Regions from separate parts of the Paraburkholderia sp. FW306-02-B genome, predicted to be linked through region 2. Evidence: predicted binding sites of a transcription regulator. Region 2 holds the regulator's gene; each other region holds the start of a gene.
The links. The regulator FNR, encoded in region 2, switches genes on or off when oxygen is low (the NO sensors DNR and NnrR bind a similar motif). The targets are predictions, from matches to a motif close to TTGATNNNNATCAA.

Region 1: the regulator FNR is predicted to act here: its motif matches at 2,216-2,229, upstream of AC3WOG_RS30265 (PHA/PHB synthase family protein).
Region 3: the regulator FNR is predicted to act here: its motif matches at 2,139-2,152, upstream of arcD (arginine-ornithine antiporter).

Annotation. Positions count from the first base shown of each region.
Region 1 is NZ_JBYSXZ010000002.1:2,017,707-2,024,433, reverse strand. It holds gene AC3WOG_RS30280 (arginine deiminase) at 1-199, shown strand, start outside; gene argF (ornithine carbamoyltransferase) at 239-1,237, shown strand; gene arcC (carbamate kinase) at 1,247-2,158, shown strand; gene AC3WOG_RS30265 (PHA/PHB synthase family protein) at 2,447-4,237, shown strand; gene AC3WOG_RS30260 (bifunctional enoyl-CoA hydratase/phosphate acetyltransferase) at 4,247-5,650, shown strand; gene AC3WOG_RS30255 (acetate/propionate family kinase) at 5,647-6,727, shown strand, end outside.
Region 2 is NZ_JBYSXZ010000002.1:2,337,421-2,344,147, reverse strand. It holds gene AC3WOG_RS31860 (TniQ family protein) at 28-1,323, shown strand; partial or broken gene AC3WOG_RS31855 (TniQ family protein) at 1,340-1,783, shown strand; gene AC3WOG_RS31850 (hypothetical protein) at 2,213-2,614, shown strand; gene AC3WOG_RS31845 (SUMF1/EgtB/PvdO family nonheme iron enzyme) at 2,738-4,060, opposite strand; gene fnr (fumarate/nitrate reduction transcriptional regulator Fnr) at 4,191-4,967, opposite strand; gene AC3WOG_RS31835 (universal stress protein) at 5,105-5,587, opposite strand; gene AC3WOG_RS31830 (FadR/GntR family transcriptional regulator) at 5,878-6,567, shown strand; gene AC3WOG_RS31825 (acyl-homoserine-lactone synthase) at 6,634-6,727, opposite strand, start outside.
Region 3 is NZ_JBYSXZ010000002.1:2,024,882-2,031,608, forward strand. It holds gene AC3WOG_RS30280 (arginine deiminase) at 1-571, opposite strand, end outside; gene arcD (arginine-ornithine antiporter) at 597-2,078, opposite strand; gene AC3WOG_RS30290 (hypothetical protein) at 2,522-2,962, shown strand; gene atpD (F0F1 ATP synthase subunit beta) at 3,100-4,575, shown strand; gene AC3WOG_RS30300 (F0F1 ATP synthase subunit epsilon) at 4,572-5,030, shown strand; gene AC3WOG_RS30305 (AtpZ/AtpI family protein) at 5,027-5,344, shown strand; gene AC3WOG_RS30310 (N-ATPase subunit AtpR) at 5,337-5,618, shown strand; gene AC3WOG_RS30315 (F0F1 ATP synthase subunit A) at 5,615-6,313, shown strand; gene AC3WOG_RS30320 (F0F1 ATP synthase subunit C) at 6,310-6,558, shown strand; gene AC3WOG_RS30325 (F0F1 ATP synthase subunit delta) at 6,568-6,727, shown strand, end outside.

The sequences.
Region 1 (6,727 bases), 320 kb from region 2:
GCGCGAACAGTGGGACGACGGCAACAACGTGATTGCGCTCTCGCCAGGCGTGGTGGTCGCGTACAACCGCAACGTCTACACGAACACGCTGCTGCGCAAGGCGGGCGTCGAAGTCATCACGATTCCGAGCGGGGAACTGGGGCGCGGGCGCGGCGGCGGACATTGCATGACCTGCCCGATCGAACGCGACCCAGTCTGAGACCCCTTCCGCCTCCCCTATTTCAAGGAACCGCACACCATGGCATTCAACCTGCGCAACCGCAGCCTGCTGAACATGCAGGACTTCTCCCCGCGCGACATCCGTTTTCTCCTCGACCTTGCCGGGGAACTGAAGCGCGCGAAGTACGCCGGCAACGAAGTCGCACGGCTCAACGGCAAGAATATCGCGCTGATTTTCGAAAAGACCTCGACCCGTACGCGCTGCGCCTTCGAGGTTGCCGTGCACGACCAGGGCGGCCATGTCACCTACATCGATTCGGCGAGCTCGCAGCTTGGCCGCAAGGAGTCGCTCAAAGACACGGCGCGGGTGCTCGGCCGGCTCTATGACGGGATTGAATATCGCGGCTTTCACCAGAGCGTGGTGGAGGATCTCGCCATGTATTCGCATGTTCCCGTATGGAACGGTCTGACCGACGAATTCCATCCGACCCAGGTGCTCGCGGACTTGCTGACGATGCAGGAATTCGGTGAAAAGCCACTGCACGAACTGTCGTTCTGCTACCTCGGCGACGCCCGCTTCAACATGGGCAATTCGCTGCTGATCGGCGGCGTGCAGATGGGTATGGACGTGCGCATTGCCGCGCCGCGCGAACTGTGGCCGCACGACGACCTCGTGGGACCGATGCGGCGCCTTGCGGAACGGACCGGCGCTCGCGTAACGATCGTCGAGGATCCTCATGAGGCCGTGAGCGGCGCCGACTTCGTCTATACCGACGTATGGGTTTCGATGGGCGAGCCGGTGGAGGCCTGGGGGCCACGCATCGAGCGCCTGCGGCCCTACCAGGTCAACGCGTCGTTGATGAAAGCAACCGGCAAACAGCGCACCCACTTCATGCATTGCCTGCCCGCCTATCACAATCTGGAGACCGAAACCGGCCGGCAGATTCACGAGCACTTCGGTCTGTCCGAGCTCGAAGTCAGCGACGAAGTCTTCGAATCGAATGCGTCGATTGTGTTTTCGCAGGCTGAAAATCGCATGCACACGATCAAGGCGGTACTCGTCGCGACACTCGCTTAAGGAACCATCATGCGCATTCTGATCGCACTGGGCGGCAACGCCCTGCTTCGACGCGGCGAGCCGATGACGATGTCCCACCAGATCGCCAATATCCGCCGCGCCGCACTGCAGATCGCGCGGCTTGCCGACGGCAACCAGTTGATCGTCGCGCACGGCAACGGGCCCCAGGTCGGTTTGCTGGCATTGCAGGCCGCCGCCGCGGGTGCGGCTGGCGCGGCGCCGCTGGACGTGCTCGACGCCGAGTCGGAAGGCATGATCGGCTATCTGCTCGAGCAGGAACTGGCCAACGCCTTGCCGCCGCAGCGGCAGGTGGCGACGCTGCTGACGCGCGTCGAGGTCGACGGCGGCGACCCGGCCTTCCTTCACCCCACCAAACCCATCGGTCCCGTTTACGCGGAGGCGGAGGCGGAACGTCTGGTCATCAGCAAAGGCTGGGCCGTTGCGCCGGACGGCAACGGTTTCCGGCGCGTCGTCGCGTCGCCGAAACCGCAACGCATCGTCGCGCTTGAGCCCATTCATTGGCTGCTCGACCACGATGCCGTGGTGATCGCAGCCGGCGGCGGCGGAATTCCGGTCACGGTCGCGGCGGATGGCCGGACCCGCTGCGGCGTGGAGGCCGTGATCGACAAGGATCTGTGCAGCGCGCTGCTGGCGGCAGACGTGGACGCCGATCTGCTGCTGATCGCCACCGACGTGGACGCGGTTTATGCCGACTGGCACACGGCGAGCGAACGCGTGCTGCACGAGGTGACGGTGGCGGGACTTCGGTCGATGTCTTTCCCTGCCGGCTCTATGGGACCGAAGGTCGAGGCGGCGTGCGAGTTCGCCACCCGCACTGGCCGGCCGGCAGTCATCGGCTCGCTCGACCACATCGAGGAGATGGCAAGCGGTACGGCGGGCACGCGCGTCACGCGCGCGTAAGCAGCGTTCAACGATCGGTTATCCCGTGGTTATCCCGTTTCCCCGCCCCCACTTCGATTGACCGAGATCAAAGGTCGGGGCCGGCGGGCGGCTAAAGTCCAAACATCAGGCAATTGCTGCGCCGCACAATCCGGGCGCGTCTTTTGCTGTGTCAGCGCAGTGCATCTGGCTTCCAGGCATGTCCCGCGTCCGGAACATTGTTGCTGACGTGATCGTCGTCTCCCAGTGGTTTCGCGCTTATCCAGCGATACCGTCGAACCAGGCGCAGTCGAACGCAAAGGAATCTCAATGGACACCCGCACGCGAGCTGTCAGCGCCGCCCTCCCCACCCCAGTGGGCGGCGCTGCGCCCAGCCTCGATAGCAAAACGTTTCGCGATCTGGACCACGCCAAGGAGGCGCTCATCGCGCGCATGACCGCCGGTCTCTCGCCGGCGGCGCTGGGTGCGGCGCTGTCCGATTGGCTTATTCATCTCGCGGTCGCGCCGGGCAAGCAGCTCGAACTGGCGTCGCTGTGCGTGTCGAATGTGAGGCGGCTATCCGAATATCTCGTCCAGCTTGCACTCGGGCGGACAGCGCCTCTTTTGACGGCGCCGTCGCCTGCCGACCACCGGTTTCGTGCCGACGCGTGGCAGGTCGAACCATACCGCCTGTGGCAGCAAAGTTTCCTGCTTGCCGAGCAGTGGTGGAATACGGCAACCCGCAACGTGCCGGGCGCCACGCGCCACCACGAGGACGTCGCGGCGTTCGTTGCGCGCCAGTTGCTCGACATAATGGCGCCGGCGAATTTCCCGCTCACCAACCCCGAAGTTCTCCAACGCGCGGCGGCCACACGCGGCCTGAGCCTGGCACAGGGTGCCCGCAATGCGTTCGACGATGCGAACCGCGCGGCCTGCGGCAAGCCCGCCGCCGGGATGGAGCAGTTCAAGGTCGGCGTGAACCTGGCTGCCACGCCCGGCAAGGTCGTGTTCCGCAATCACCTGATCGAGCTCATCCAGTACGGCCCCGCAAGCGAGGCGGTTCTCGCCGAACCCGTCCTGATCGTGCCGGCGTGGATCATGAAGTACTACATCCTGGATCTGTCGCCGCACAATTCGCTGATTCGCTACCTGGTCGAGCAAGGCCACACGGTGTTCTGCATTTCGTGGCGCAACGTGGAGAGCGAAGACCGCAATCTGGGTCTCGACGATTACCGGCAATCAGGCGTGATGGCGGCGCTCGACGCCGTCTCGCGGATCGCGCCGGACCGGCGCATTCATGCAACCGGCTATTGCCTCGGCGGCACCTTGCTGTCGATCGCCGCGGCGGCGATGGCCGAAGCCGGCGACGAACGGCTCGTCTCGATCTCGCTGTTTGCCGCGCAGACGGACTTCACCGAGCCCGGCGAACTGCAACTTTTCATTGACGACAGCGAAGTCTATTTCCTCGAAAGCATGATGTGGTCGCAAGGCTATCTTGCCGCCGACCAGATGTCCGGCGCGTTCCAGTTGCTCCAGTCGAACGATCTGATCTGGTCGCGCGTGATTCGCGACTATCTGCTCGGAGCGCGCGAACCGGCGATCGACCTGATGGCCTGGAATGCCGATGCGACCCGCATGCCGTACCGGATGCATTCGGAATATCTGCGGCGCCTCTTTCTCGATAACGACCTGGCTTCTGGCCGATACGTGGTCGATGCGCGGCCTGTCTCGATTCGCAACATCCGCGCGCCGATGTTCGTGGTGGGTACTGAGAGCGATCACATCGCGCCATGGCAATCAGTCTACAAGATCCACAACCTGTCCGATACCGACATCACGTTCGTGCTGACGAGCGGCGGTCACAACGCGGGCATTGTCAGCGAGCCCGGGCATCCGCACCGGCACTTCAGGATGAAACTCAGCGCGGCCAACGACCTGCGTATCGGCCCCGATGAGTGGGTGACCGCCGTCACGGTGCAGGACGGATCGTGGTGGCCGGTATGGAGCGACTGGCTCAAAGCGCATTCGGGTCCGCAGCGCGTGGCGCCGCCGCCGATGCCGGCCGGCGAGAACGGTCAGCCGCTGGCGGACGCGCCCGGCACTTACGTTTTCCAGGTTTAGGAGGCGCTTGTGAACGACAACCTGTTGCGCAACCGGACTTTCGATGAACTGGCCATCGGCGAATCGGCGTCACTCGTGCGGTTAGCCATGCAGAACGATATCGACCTGTTCGCCGCCGTGTCCGGCGATATCAACCCCGCGCATGTTGATGCGGCTTTCGCATCGGGCGACCTGTTCGGTCACGTGGTGGTCCACGGCATGTGGACCGCCGCGCTGATCTCCGCCCTGCTCGGCACGAGGCTGCCCGGCCCGGGCACCATCTATCTCGACCAGACCTTGCAGTTCCGCCGCCCAGTCGCGCCAGGCGACACCGTCACGGCGAAAGTGACAGTGAAGGAAAAACGCCCGGACAAGCGCATCGTCCTGCTCGACACCTGTTGCACGAATCAGGCAGGCGACGTGGTGTTGCTAGGCACGGCGACCGTGATCGCCCCTTCAACACCGGTTGTGTGGCCGTCCGCGCCGCGCCCCGATGTCTCGGTACGGCGGCACGACCGCTACGAGGCGTTCATCCACGAGGCGCGGACCCGTCCCGCGTTGCGTACCGCGATCGTCCATCCGTGCTCCGTGGAAGCCATCATGGCGGCGCTCGAGGCCCGCGACGAAGGCCTGCTCGAGCCCGTGCTGGTCGGCCCGGAGGCAAAAATCCGCGCTGCTGCGGAGGCGGCCGGCGTGAGTCTCGACGGCACGCAGATCGAGGCGGTCGAGCACAGCCACGCGGCGGCCGCGCGCGCGGTCGAGCTGGGCGCGGCCGGTCAGGTTGCCGCGTTGATGAAAGGCAGCCTGCACACGGACGAGTTGCTCGCCGCGGTCGTCGCGCCGGCATCCGGCCTGCGCACCGCGCGGCGCATCAGCCATGTCTATGCGATGGACGTGCCGGCCTATCCGAAGCCGCTGGTCGTCACCGACGCCGCCGTCAATATCGCGCCGTCGCTCGAACACAAGCGCGACATCTGCCAGAACGCGATCGACCTGCTGCATGTCATGGGCGTCGAACTGCCGCGGGTCGCGGTGCTCGCCGCAGTGGAAACGGTCAATGCCAGAATGCCGACCACACTCGACGCGGCCGCCCTCACCGTGATGGCCGCACGTGGCCAGATCGCCGGGGCGCTGGTCGACGGCCCGCTTGCGTTCGACAACGCCATCAGCTTCGCGGCGGCGAAAACCAAACAAATCAATTCGCCGGTGGCGGGTCAGGCAGACATTCTGCTGGTCCCTGACCTGGAAGCCGGCAACATGCTCGCCAAGCAACTCACGTACTTCGCCGGCGCCGACGCGGCGGGCCTTGTGCTCGGTGCGCGCCTGCCGATCATCGTCACGAGCCGCGCCGACAGCATGCGCGTGCGCCTCGCTTCCGCGGCGCTCGCCAAGCTGGCAGCCGAACGCACGCCGGGAGGTCCGATCCGATCATGAGCGCCCCACTCCTGCTGACGTTCAATCCCGGCTCCTCAACCATCAAGATCGGCTTATACAGCGTGCTGGACCGCGCGGCGTCGAGAATCGGTCATGGCTTGATCGATTTGCGGCATCAGCCGTTACGCCTTCATCTCGTCCACGGCGGCGGGGCGAACGACATTCCGCTCAAAGCTGCCGTCAACGACGACCTTCACGAGGTCCTCGACGAGACGCTCGGATGGTTCGCCGCACACTTTCCTCTCGACGATCTGGTTTGCGTCGGCCATCGCGTGGTGCACGGCGGCGATCGTTTTGGCGGGCCCGTGGCGATCGACGACGCAACGCTCGCGGCGATCGCCGCGCTCGTGCCGCTCGCCCCGCTGCACCAGCCGCAGAGCGTGCGGCTCATCCGGGCCATCCGGCATCTGCGGCCGCATCTCCTGCAGACGGCGTCATTCGACACGGCATTTCACCGCACCCAGACCGATCTCGTGCGGCGCTTTGCGATTCCGCGCCCGCTCTTCGATCAGGGCATCAAGCGCTACGGCTTTCACGGTCTCTCTTATCAGTTCGTCATTGGCGAGTTCGCGCGTCAGTTCCCGCTCCGCGCGCGCGGCAAGGTCGTCGCCGCGCACCTCGGCAGCGGCGCCAGTCTGTGTGCGTTAGAGGCGGGGATGAGCCGCGACTCCAGCATGGGTTTTTCGACGCTCGACGGCATCCCGATGTCGACCCGCTGCGGCGTGCTCGATGCCGGTGTCGTGCTCCATCTGCTCGACCAGAAGGCCCTCGACGTCAAGAAAGTCGAGACGATGCTGTACGAGCAATCCGGCCTGCTCGGCGTTTCCGGCATCAGTGCGGACAGTCGTGAACTGCTGGCAAGCGAGCGTCCCGAGGCTCGCGAAGCCCTTGATCTCTTTGCGTTCCGCATTGCCGGCGAGACGGCGCGGCTTGCGGCCACACTGGGCGGTCTGGACAGTTTCGTGTTCACGGCCGGCATCGGCGAACACCAGCCTGAAGTGCGCGCCGCGATAGGCGAGCGGCTCGCATGGCTGGGCGTCGAGCTCGACCCGCACGCCAACGGCAGCAATGACCGCG
Region 2 (6,727 bases):
GTTCCGGCAAATTCCTTGGTGATTGTTATGGATAACCTATCTGTCTTGTACCAGGTTCAGCCAATCTCCGTGGGACAGTGGGACTGCGAAGGGCTTGTTAGCTACCTGTGCCGGCTGGCCAACGCACATTCGGTTGCCGTCGATGATCTGGTCAACCGGTGCCTGTCTCCATGCTCGGGATACGATTTCCGGAAATGGAGGCACTTCTCCTGGTGGAACCGCAGTGTGGCCGTTTCCCTGTTTGCACCCGGACGTACGGAAAGGCTGGAAACGGCTCTGGCGATCGCGACAGGACTGTCTGCTGTGCGTCACCTTTCGCTTGCTGCGCTCCTGCCGGCGCTGGACCTGGCGGGGATGGCCGCCGATGGAGCTCGTCATTGTCCTGAATGTTTGCGTGAGAGGCCGTATCCGGCAGCGTTTCGCCCGATACTTTGGGATGTCAACGTCGTTACCGTATGCCCGCGACATGCGATCCGACTCGCTTCTTCACGATGCGGAAGTCCTCCAGCGCGTTATCTCGGATTGTGGTGTCGACGGCAGGTGCCCGGTGTGTGTGCCAGATGCGGTAGTCTCGGCCTGTCGTGTGGATGTATTCCGGTCGAGACAGCGGCCGGTGTCGAAATGTGGGTAGCCAGTCAAACCGGAGAGATGATTGCAGCTGTTTCTGGGGGCGAGCAGTTTGCGCCTGAGCGCGTTCAACAGGGGGTTCTCGCGATGGCTACGCGGATCGGAGAAGGGCGTCCCTATCGTGCAGCGGCCATCTGCGGCTTCAGCAAAGCGCGGCTATTCGACTGGATCAACGGCAATAGGCGTATCAAATTCGCGCCACTGCTCGCGCTATGTGCGGCGGCAGGTAGCGACATAGTTTCTGCACTTCGGGGGCAACCAAATTATACGTTGACCGGAACCTTCCGATACGTGTGCCATCGTCGGCCGTTAGAAAGGCCATCAACAGTCGAGCGAAGACGCGCTGTCCTGGCAGCCCTGGAGGCCCCCGTATGCCCGTCCGTTTCGGTCGTAGCGAGGCAACTGGGGATTCACAGGACAACGCTCGAGCGAACTTGTCCGAATGAGGTGCATCTGCTTGTTGAACGCTTACGGACATCACGGCGGGCCGAGGCCATACAGCGCCGTGTCGAAGCAACCGCGCGCCTTGAAACGGCGATCAGCCATCTCAGGGGAGCGGGAAAGCCAGTTACGGTGCGCAATCTCTATCTTGAGTCTGGCATCCTGATATTAAAGGGTTCGCGATTTGAGCCGATATTGCTTGCGCTTTGCCCAAACGGTCCCAAGTTTGTGAAGGAGGAGAGTCGTGAGATCTAACACTCGCGCGTCATTGATGTTGAGTCTTCCCGCTTCCAGCGGAAGTTGCTCAACGCGACTTTACCCTTTGGCTCCCATGGCGCTTGGCACCGACCAATGTGAAAGCATCTTCAGCTATCTTTCGCGTCTGGCAACGGCGCACCATGTATCAATCGCGCGGCTTGTGCAATATCTGGACGAAGTCGCGGGCCATAAGCAGAGCCGATGGTTTGCCCACTTGTCGCAGGGAAAGACCAGTCATCGCGGCGACACACTCATTCCTGGCCTGATTGCCGCAACCGGGCGTCCGGAAATCTCAGGATGCACGTTTGAATCGCTTTCCGCAGTAACGCATTTTCGCAATTCCCTCAGACCGGATAGACCACGCCATTGTCCGGCCTGCGTGGCAGAAGTTCCATTTCCCGGTGCGTGGAACAGACTGATCTGGGAAATCCAGTTTGTCCATACTTGCCCGATTCACGACCGGTTTCTGGTGAGCAGCGCTTGCGGTCGCAGGCCGGAACAGTGGGAGTATCAGAGCGGACGAGCGCTACGCCCCGGCGTCTGCCGTTACTGCGGGTCTATTGCGTTCGGTTGCGTGCCAGACGAGGTTTGCCCGGCGACACCCACACAGCGGTGGGTCGCTGTCGAAGTCGGGAAACTGATAGCTGCGTCGTCCGGTGGCGAGCGGTTCACCCGTGAGGCAATGCTCCACGGTTTGCACACGGTGATCAAAACGGCGTGGAGCAACGGCGCTGAGGCAGATCGGGCATTGGGACTACCTAAAGGACACTTAAATTGTGTGCTAAGGGGCAGTAGTACGCTGAGTCTCCAGGTTCTGATCGCAATAAGTTCACACGTCCGCGCTCAACCTGTCAGTGTTCTGCGCGGCCAACTGCAGGCTGCTAGTATGACGATCGAGCCAATCGTTCTCGAACGACAGCACCGGCGGCGAGCCACAAAGAGCAAGGCTGAAATCGAGAAACTCCTGCCTGCAACACTCGCTGAGACACCGGACATAACGTTTACGGCTCTTGCAGGGAAGCTGGGCGTGAATGTGACAAGGTTGACCCAGTTGTTTCCGGAATTGGTGTTTGAGCTGCGTGAAAGGCGCCTTTGCCTGGTTCGACGGCGCAGATGGCTGCGGCTTCTAAGGATTGGGCGCAATCTGCGTGCGCTCAAAGCGCGATTTGAACACGACGGGCTCGTGTTCAATCGGAGCAATCTGTTCGAGCACGGCAAGACCATGTTTTATAGAGGGGGGGCAGAGGAGCGACTGTTTCTCTGGGTAAAGGAAAGAACGCCCGTTTGAAGTCGTTGCGTCTGTAACCGGTGGCAAAGCGATAGATGACCTTGTTCACAAAGTTAAGCGATAGATGACTTTTCCAGGAATAAAGCGATAGGTGATTTTATGTGTCAACTTATGCTTTATTCGTCAAAGCCGCACGCACCTGAACCCCGCATAGACATACTGATAGTGCGGCTGAAACCAGTTGCGGAAAGCCGGCCGCAACATGCATCGCGCAGTGCGCGCCGAGCCGCCTTTGAGCACGTAATGCTGCCCGTCGAAGAAATTGGCGGAATAGCCGGGATAAAACGGAAACGCTTCGAAGCCCGGCAGCGCGTCGAATATCGTCGAGGTCCACTCCCAACCATTGCCGAACTGACCTTCGACGCCGAATGCGCTGACGTTATCCGGATATGCGTCGACCGGCTGCGGGTCCCAGCTTCGGAAATCGAAATTGCCCGACGCGGCGTGCGGTGCGCCGTGGGCCGCGCGTTGCCATTGCGCCTCCGTGGGGAGTGTCTTGCCGGCCCAGCGCGCGTAGGCGCTGGCTTCGGCGTGGCTGACGTACACAGGCCAATCGAGCGGCAGAGGCACCTCGTCGAACATCGTGCGTAATGTCCATGCGCCGTCTTTGCCGCGCTCGCGGTCTTCGCTGCGCTGTGACCAGCAGGCGGGGTGTTCGATCTGCCCGGCTTCCTTCCACGCCCAATCCTTGTTCGACCACCACTTCGGCTCACGATAGCCGCCCGCCTCGATGAACTGGCGAAACGCGCCGTTCGTCACCATGTGGCGATCGATCTCGAAGGCGGGCACATCGACGCGCAATTCACCGAACTCGTTGTCCCAACCGAAGCGGCCACTTTCGCGCGCCATGCCGAGCACCGCCGATCCGGCCGGCACGCGGACCATCGACGCGTTGATCGCGCCGCGCTCAACGCGCGTTGCCGCCGGTTCGCGTAAGTCGGCGATCTTTTGCGCTAGCGGCAACTGATGCAGCATGTAGGCGAGCGTTTCGGCATGCATCAGCCGATGCTCGATCGCAACGTTCAGCAACTGCCCGGCCGCACCGCCTTGCGCATCATCGTGGCCGATACGAGCCGAGTCGCTCAGCGCACCGAGCGCACGGTCGATCTGCTCACGGGCGCGCAGCCCATAGCCGCGCACGACCTCGAGCGACGGCCAGTCGCCTGGTTGATCGGTGGGAAAGCCGCCGTCGACGGGATCGATACCGAACGCGAAGAGCTGGTCGAGGTGCGGATCGAACGCGGGCAGGTCGCACAGACGCTGATCCAGCAGGTTGCGGTCGAAGGCTTCCAGATGGCCGATGTAAAACACAATCCGGTGACGCTCGCGGATCGGCCGGTCATACAGAAACTCGGGTTTGACAATGGAGAACAGTGCGTCGGTGACGTGACGCGCGTCGATCAGACGCTGGACGAGCGGGTGATGCGGGGCGGGGTCGCGATTCATGTCGCCAAGCCTCCTTGCGGGGGACGGACTAAAGACTGTACCCGCTCGCAGGAGCCATGCCAAGGCGAAAGCGCACCGAAAAGAGGTAGACGGGAACGTGGCGGCGCGGGCCAGGTCCTTCGCGTCCGGCTTAAACCTGCCGCAAGCCTTCGAGATCGACGATCCGGATGTGCTTGCCTTGCGTGTCGATCAGTCCGCGCTTTTGAAATCTTGACAGGGTACGGCTGACGGTTTCGAGCGTCATGCCGAGATAGCTGCCCATGTCTTCGCGCGTCATACGCAGGTTGAATTCCGCCGACGAATAGCCGCGTTGCGCGTTGCGCTCCGACACGTCGAGCAGGAACGCCGCGACGCGTTCGTCCGCCGACAACGAGCCGAGCACCATCATTTGCGCGGCTTCGCGGACGATCTGTTCGCCCAGCAGTTTGTGCAGCCGTTCCTGCATCGAACTGATTTCGCGGCACAACGTTTTGAGCGCCGTGTAGGGGACGATGCAAACAGTGCTGTCTTCGAGCGCCAGGGCGCTGCATGCGTGCACGTCTTCGCTGATGCCGTCGAGGCCGAGCGCTTCGCCGGCGAGGCGCAGGCCGGTAACCTGTTCCCGGCCGTCACGGTGCGCCATGACGGTTTTCATCGAACCGGACCGCACGGCGTACAGATTGTCGAACGGGTCGCCGCTGCGGTACAACGCTGCGCCGCGCTGCACCGAGCGCGCTGTGCAAATCAACGCTTCGAGTTTCGGCAGTTCATCTGGAGACAGGCCTTGCGGCATGCAGAGCTGCCGCATCGAACAGTTCGAACAACGCGCGGCGCTGCGCCCGCTCGCCCGCGGCGGCGCAGCACGACCGCGGCCGCGCGCGGATGGAGCAACAGCGGAATCGGCGGTAACAGCGGTAGGAGTCAGCATGTTCAGCAGCCATTTGTCGGGTAATGACTGATTGTCCCACCGCGTACGGCCCGCGTTTCGCGGCAAAATGACGCGTTCGCGCAGCGAGGCTGCTTGCGCGATGTCACGCTCGCGCTTCTGCTTGTGGTGATGTACTGCTATGCGTCCGGTTGAGCGCCGGCTTCGCTGCTCTTGCCCGCAGCGGAGGGGATCAGCAGCACCGGCAAGCTGGCCTGGCGCACGCAGCGCTCGGCGACGCTGCCGAGAATCAGGCGCTGAAAACCGCGCCGGCCGTGCGTGCCCATTACCAGCAGGTCGGCGTTGAAAGCGGCGGCGGCTTTCAGCACCACGGTGGACACGTCGTCGAGCGACGATGCTTCGCCCACCGCGAGCTCGCCTTTCACACCCTGATTGCGCATGGCCTGCGCGAATTCCGCGCCGAGTTCCTTGCCTTGCTCGACCAGCCGGTTGCGAAGAATCGAAGGGTCGTAGCCGGGCGCTTCGAAATACATCGGCGTGTTTTCGACGACGTAGAACGGTTGCAGAACAGCGCCCGTGGATTTGGCGAGCGCCAGCGCTGCTTCGAACGCGCGGCGCGAGGTATGGCTGCCGTCGACCGCTACGAGGATGCGTGTGTACATATCAACTCCCGTCTGTAGGATTCGGGTGTCGCGGCCATTGCGCACGACCGTGTTCATTGACGATTCATTACCCATGTGAGCTTAAATGATTGCTGAAAAAGGCGCACCCTGAGCAGGATGTCAATCAAACACTTGTCAAATTGTGCTGCTTCGATTGATTGCATGACAAGTACCGCGCAGCAAGCGTTTCCGGCCTGCGCGTCAATCTGAAACGCCTGCGCGAAATCAAGATAGCCCCGGGTTTGCCTTACAATCAAAGCCTATTCAGACAAGCTGGCTCAGCACCGCTGATGAACGAGCGCAAAACGACGGCCTTGCCCGACAAGATCTACGGCGACATCCTCAATCGGATTCTCGAAGGCGAGTACAAGGAAGGCGACCGGCTGCCTACCGAGCACGCGCTAGCCGAGCGCTTCGAGACCTCGCGGCCGACCGTACGCGAGGCGCTGGCGCGGCTGCGGGCGGACGGCATCATCATGACCCGGCACGGTTCCGGCACCACGGTCGCGCGGCGCCCCGATCCGGACGTGCGCCGTTTCGCGCCGCTCGAAACGCTGTCCGACATCCGCCGCTGCTATGAATTTCGCATCGTGACCGAAGCGGGCGCTGCCGAACAGGCCGCGCTCAAAGCCGACGCCGACGACATCGCCTCGATCGAGCGCGCGTGGGACGAACTGGAACGCATCATCGAAACCCAGGGCATCGGTGCAAAAGACGATTTCATGTTCCATCTGGCGGTGGCGCGCGCGTCGAAGAATCCGTTTTTTATCACGGTCATGTCGTTCATCGAAGAACAGATCCTGTTCAGCATGAACTTGTCGCGCAATCTGTCGCTCGTGAAGACCGTCGAGCGGCAGCGGCTCGTGCAAGCCGAGCATCGGGCGGTGCTGGAGGCGATCCGTCGCAAGGACGGTCCGGCCGCCGGTCAGGCGATGCGAGCGCACCTCGAAAATGCGCTCGACCGGATGTTCGGTTCCTGAACTTCGCCACACGCCGACATCGGACCGCCGCATTCGCGGTCCGGTATCGGCCCGGGCTTCTTGTGGCTACGCTGCCACGGCCATCGGCCCGAACAGGGCAGTGCGGGTTTTCGGGCTGACCGCGATATCCAGCGCCACCGCGCGCTCCACGCCGATCTGC
Region 3 (6,727 bases), 310 kb from region 2:
GATGAAAGCGGTAGATCGCCGCGCTCAACAGCGTTTCCTGGCGGCGTGCCGGCCAGTACATCGAGCCGAGTACGGCGCCGTCGTTGATCCAGCAACTGTTGTCGCGGGTGAAGAGCGTATTGGGCAACGGCGGAAGGATAAAACCGGCAGGTTCCGTGCATTGCGACAGCAGGCCCGCGGGCTTGAACGGCAGTTCGGCCCGCACGATCCCGCCAATCAGCCGGGTGGCGAGCTCGTCGGCTTTCATCTCGTCGAGCCACGGCAACAGCTGCGAGGATAATTCCAGATCGACGGTGCCCGCCGACAGCTTGCGTTCGAGCACCCAGTTGCGTGCTTCCCGGCCTTGCAGAAGGTCCGCCAGCAGGTCATGCATGTCGAGCACTTCAATGCCGTGCTCCTGCATCGCACTGACGAAAGCGTAGTGATCGGTCCTGGCCCTGGAGACCCACAAGACATCGTCGAACAGCAGTTCGCGGCAATTCGCAGGCGTCAGGCGCGCCTGGGCGAGCCCGGGCCGACAGACCATGACCTTGCGCAAGGTGCCGACTTCGGAGTAGACGCCGGGTGCCATAGCAGTTTTCCTTTTGATTAGCGGTTTACAGGCCTAGTGCGCCGCTCGCCAGCAGCCATGCGGCGATGGCGGCGAGCGCGACCAGGGCGGCCAGAATGACGGCCTCGAAGGGCTTGAAAAGACCTGCGCCGCGTTCGCGTTTCGCCCACCCGTACAGCAGCACGCCGGGCGCATAGAGCAGGGCGGAAAGCAGCAGATACTTCGGGCCGGCTGCATACAGCAACCAGCAGCAATAGACGCTCGCGGTCGCACCGATCAGCATGTCGCGGCCGCGGACGGTGTCGGTCACCGCGTAGCCTTCGCCGCGCATGGCAATGCGGGTGGCGTACACCGCCGAGAAGAGATAAGGGATCAGGATCATCGAGGTCGCGAGCGAAATCAGCGCCTGATAGGTCGCGTTCGATACCAGCGTGATAATCAGGAACAGCTGCACGAGCCCATTCGTCACCCACAGTGCATTGGCCGGTACGCCGTGGCTGTTTTCGCGCGCGAGGAAGGCCGGCATCACGCCGCCGCTCGCCGGCGTGAAAAGCGTTTCCGCCGCCAGCAAGGTCCATGCGAGCAGCGCGCCGCCGACCGACACCAGCAGCCCGAGGCTGATCAGCACCGCGCCCCAGGTGCCGACGGCCTGGTCGAGCACGCCTGCCATCGACGGGTTCTTCATGGCGGCCAGATCGCCCTGCGAGACGATGCCGAGCGACAACAGCGACACCGCCATCAGCAACAGCAGCACCACAACGAAACCGAGCATCGTGGCGCGCCCGATATCCTCGCGACGTTGCGCGCGGGCCGAGAACACATTGGCGCCTTCGATGCCGATGAACACCCAGACCGTGATCAGCATGGTGCTTTTGACCTGCGTGAACACGCCGCCGAGCTTCGGGCTGCCCCAGAAGTCCTGCGTGAAGATATGGCTTCTGAAGGCGGCGAGCGCGAGCACAATGAACAGCAGCAGAGGAACGACCTTGGCCACGGTGGTCACCGCATTGAGAATGGCAGCGCTACGCACGCCGCGCAGAATCACCGCGTGCATGATCCACAGCACGATCGACTCGCCCAACACCGCGGCACGTGTGTTGCCGTCGCCGAACACCGGAAAGAAATAGCCGAGCGTACCGAAGACGATGACGAGATAGCCGACATTGCCGATCCACGCGCTGACCCAGTAACCCCAAGCCGAGTTGAAGCCGACGAACTCGCCGGCGCTGGCGCGCGCGTATGCGTAGATGCCGTTGTCGAGATCGGGTTTGCGCGTCGTCAGGGTCTGATAGACGAAAGCGAGCATCAACATGCCCGCACCGGTGATCAGCCAGCCAATCAGTACGGCAGCGGCGCCGGCGCCCGACGCCATGTTCTGCGGCAACGAAAACACGCCGCTGCCGATCATCGAGCCGATCACAAGCGCCGTCAGCAGGCCGAGCTGCAAGGGTTTCGCCGCCTGGGCATTGGTCTGGACAGCCGGTCCGGGAGTCGACGACCTCGAAAATGAGTCCGCTAGATTCTTCATGACACGCCCTCACTGGTTTTTAAGACACAGTGATTAGGTCACTTCGGGACGGCCGGTCGATTGATCTGGATCAGTCATATATCGGTGACGGTGTCGGCCGCCGTCGGGAAAGCCGGCTCAGCCGGTGTGATGACGGGCAAGTCCGTCGTTTGACATGGATCATAAGAACCCGCTGAAGCGCACCTATGCTCGTGGCATGCACAGCGAATCCCGCAGATTGCTTTCTTTTGCAGCTTCGCCGGACAAGGCGCTGACAAAGCGATGAGGGCGATGCGCAAGCTTGCGGGCAAGCCGGCGGTTGCCGAATGCAAAGTCACAGCCGCAGTAGCGCGACGAGGCGCAGACGCCGCGTTGACCGTTTTTTGTCCGCGTGCTCAAAGGACACATCGCCAGATTCAAAGCGCTTGAATGGATGTGCTGATTCGTCGAGGGGTCGAGCGGATATGAACAACAGGCTGTTTCTCGTGCTTGCCGTCGTGGGGCTTGCGGCATGCACGACCCAGGCACGCATTGCTGAGTTCCGCGATGCCGAGATCCAACTCGAAGAGGCGCGTGCCCACGCGTGGATGAACTGTTCTACGCGCGCGGACTGCGATCGTCTATGGAGCCGGACGAAGACGTACGTCGCGCAACACTCGATAACGCCGATCCGCCGCGCGGATGAAACGGCAATCGAAACGGCCGAGCCGCATACCTACGGCGCGGTCTATATATGGGCGACAAGGACAACCGACGACAGCGGCGCCTCGACGATCAGACTGAAAGCCATGTGCCGGGGCATGTATCGCGCCGACGGCAATCCGGGCTGGCTGTACAGCACTTGCGCCGAACAGATTCGCGCAGTCGAAATGAACTTCCTGCCGTTCATCGGCGCTTCATCCTGACGGGCATCGGAGAAACCGCTTTCCCGCCCACGCCTCTTTAAGGGGTCATTTCCAGCAGGTTTGATGAAGATCAGTTTGTCGGCCGGCTGCGGCGGTATCTTCCGACTGTTCGAACGCGGCCGTATGGAGGCCCAACAATGTCGGCTCATCCGGCAGCACCACCTTCGACAATTCCGTCAGCCGCTACCGACGGGTATGTGCTCGCCGTGCGTGGCGCGGTTGTTGACGTCATGTTTGTCGACGACACGCTTCCCCCCGTCAACGACGCGCTCCTCATCCTCTCGGACGACCTCGCGCCGGTTCTCGCAGAGGTGCAAGCTCACCTGAGCGAAACAACCGTGCGGGCGCTAGCGCTGCAATCGACGGCGGGATTGCGGCGCGGCGCCCGCGTGAGCGTGCGCGGCGGCCCCATCGAAGCGCCCGTCGGCGAAACTGTTCTGGGCAGGCTGCTGGATGTGACCGGGGCGACACGTGACGACGGCGAAGCCTTATCCGCGCAGATCGAGCGCCGCCCGATTCATCGCGCGGCGCCGCCGCTCGCGTCGCAGAAAGGCACCACGACGCTTTTCGCCACGGGCATCAAGGTGATCGATCTGCTCGCGCCGCTCGCCCAGGGCGGCAAGGCGGCGATGTTCGGCGGTGCAGGGGTCGGCAAGACCGTGCTGGTCATGGAATTGATCCATGCGATGGTGGAGCGCTATCAAGGGATTTCCGTATTCGCGGGGGTCGGCGAACGCTCACGGGAAGGGCACGAAATGCTGCTCGATATGCGCACGTCCGGCGTGCTGGCGCGCACCGTGCTGGTCTATGGACAGATGAACGAGCCGCCTGGAGCCCGCTGGCGCGTGCCCTTTACCGCGCTGACGATCGCTGAGTATTTCCGCGACGAACACCGGCAAAACGTGTTGCTGCTGATGGATAACGTGTTCCGTTTCGTGCAGGCGGGTGCGGAGGTGTCCGGCTTGCTGGGACGCATGCCGTCCAGAGTCGGCTACCAGCCCACGCTCGCGAGCGAAGTCGCAAGCCTGCAGGAGCGCATCGTGTCGGTCGGCGACGTCTCGGTCACCGCAATCGAAGCGGTGTACGTGCCGGCCGACGATTTCACCGACCCCGCAGTGACCGCGATCGCCGCGCACATCGACAGCATGGTCGTGCTGTCGCGTTCGATGGCGGCCGAAGGCATGTATCCGGCGATCGATCCGATTGCTTCGTCGTCGATCCTGCTCGATCCGCTGGTGGTCGGCGAGGAGCACGCGGCGGTCGCCACCGAGGTGCGCCGGATCATCGAACATTATCGTGAGTTGCAGGACGTCATCTCATTGCTCGGTATCGAGGAACTGGGTGCCGAGGACCGCACCCTCGTGGGGCGTGCGAGGCGCTTGCAGCGCTTCCTGACGCAGCCGTTCGCCGTGACCGAAGCCTTTACGGGCGAAGCGGGCCGTTCGGTGGCGCTCGCCGATACGATCGCCGGCTGCAAGGCGATTCTGGCAGGCGAGTGCGATACGTGGCAGGAAAGCTCGCTTTACATGATCGGCACACTCGACGAAGGCCGCCTTAAAGAGCAAACCACAGCGCAAGACGGCGTGGCCCTGGCCACGGAGCAGTCGACATGAGCGGCACACTTTTGACGCTGACCTTGGCGACACCGTCACAGGTGTGGTTCGACGCTGTCGAGATCGTCTCCCTGCGCGCGGAAGATGAAAGCGGCTCGTTCGGCATCCGCACGGGACATGCCGACTTCGTCACGCTGCTGACGCCCTCAGTGGTCCGCTGGACGTGTGCGGACGGCTCGCTCCACTTCTGTGCGATCGATGGCGGGGTGCTGCTGGTATCGCACGGAACGAAGGTCTCCATTGCATGCAGGGAAGCGATCCCCGGCGACGCCCTGGAAGGCCTCGAAGCCGGCGTTCGCAGCCGCCACGCCAGCGAGGCCGATGCGGCGCGGCGCGCCCGCGTCGACCAGTTGCGGCTGCATGCGCGCGCCGTGCGCCAGATACTGCGCTATCTGCGGCCGCGCGCAGGCGCCGACGGCGCGGCTGCGGAGAGCCTTGGAGGCACGCTGCGATGACCGGGCGCCACGCCAACGAGCACAAGCTGCGCGACCAGCGGACCGCCGACGCGGCCCGGCAGGCCGCCGAGCGCGATTCGCGCGGGCGCGAGGAGCCGGAGCCGTCGCTCGGCAGCCGGCTCGGCCAGATCGGTATCCTCGGCTGGGCCATCGTCCTGCCGACGCTCATGGGTCTCGCGCTGGGACATTGGCTGGACCGGACCTTCGGCACGCGCGTGTTCTTCTCGGCGCCGCTCCTGATGATCGGCGCGGCGGTGGGCTTCTGGTCGGCATGGAAATGGATGCATCGCCAGCAACGGAACCATCATGAATAATCCACTACCGTCGACGGCGACCCAACTCGCACTGGGGCTCGCAATCGGAACCCTGGCCGGCGCGTGGCACTTCATGTCACTGCGCTGGAACTGGCCGTTGTTCGCAGCGGGCAAAGCGATGGCCGCACTGGCCTTGCAGCTTGCCAGGTTCGCGCTCACCAGCGCGCTGCTGCTGATGCTCGCGCATGCCGGCGCGCTCGCGCTGCTCGCGGGCACGATGGGGTTTCTGCTGGCGCGTGCTGTCGCGGTGCGCCGCCATGGAGGTGGCCAGTGACCACCTCACCGCTGGCGACCGCGCCGCTGCTGCATCTCGGTCCGCTATCCATTACGGAGCCGGTACTCGTCACCTGGGCGATCATGATTCTGGTGACCGTGGGGGCGGTCTTGCTGAGCCGGAGCCTGTCGATCGCGCCGACCCGGCGGCAAACCGCGCTTGAACTGCTGGTCGTGACGATCGACCAGCAGATTCGCGACACCATGCAAACCGGGCCCGCCACCTACCGTGCGTTGATCGGCACGCTGTTCGTCTTCGTGCTGATCGCCAACTGGTCCGCGCTGGTGCCCGGGGTCACGCCGCCGACCGCGCATATCGAGACCGATGCCGCGCTGGCGCTGATCGTGCTGGGCGCCACGGTCTTCTACGGCATCCACATGCGCGGCACGGCCGGCTACCTTGCGGCGTTCGCCGAACCGAGCTGGATCATGATCCCGTTGAACGTCGTCGAGCAGATCACCCGGACGTTCTCACTCGTCGTTCGCCTGTTCGGCAACGTGATGAGCGGTGTGTTCGTGATCGGCATCATCCTGTCGCTCGCAGGTCTGCTCGTACCCATTCCGCTGATGGCGCTGGACCTGCTGACCGGCGCCGTGCAAGCCTATATTTTTTCCGTGCTGGCGATGGTTTTCATCGGTGCGGCAATCAGCGATACCGATCAACAGGTCAGCATAAAAAAGGGCGAAATCTCATGAATAACCTCATCGAAGTTGTCAGCATCGCCGCCGCGGCGCTCGCCGTGTCGTTCGGCGCGATCGGGCCGGCGCTTGCCGAAGGCCGTGCGGTCGCAGCCGCGATGGATGCGATCGCGCGGCAGCCGGACTCGGCCGGAACCATGTCGCGCACGCTCTTCGTGGGGCTTGCGATGATCGAAACGATGGCGATCTATTGCCTGGTGATCGCCTTGCTGCTGCTGTTCGCCAACCCGTTCGTCAAATAGGCGGCGGCCATGCGAATCGACTGGTCCACGCTCGCGCTGCAGACGATCAATGCGCTCGTGCTCATCTGGCTGCTGGCGCGCTTCCTGTTCCGTCCGGTCGCGGACATCATCGCCGAGCGTCAGAAAGCGGCCCAGGCGCTGATCGCGGACGCCGACGCAGCTAAGCTCG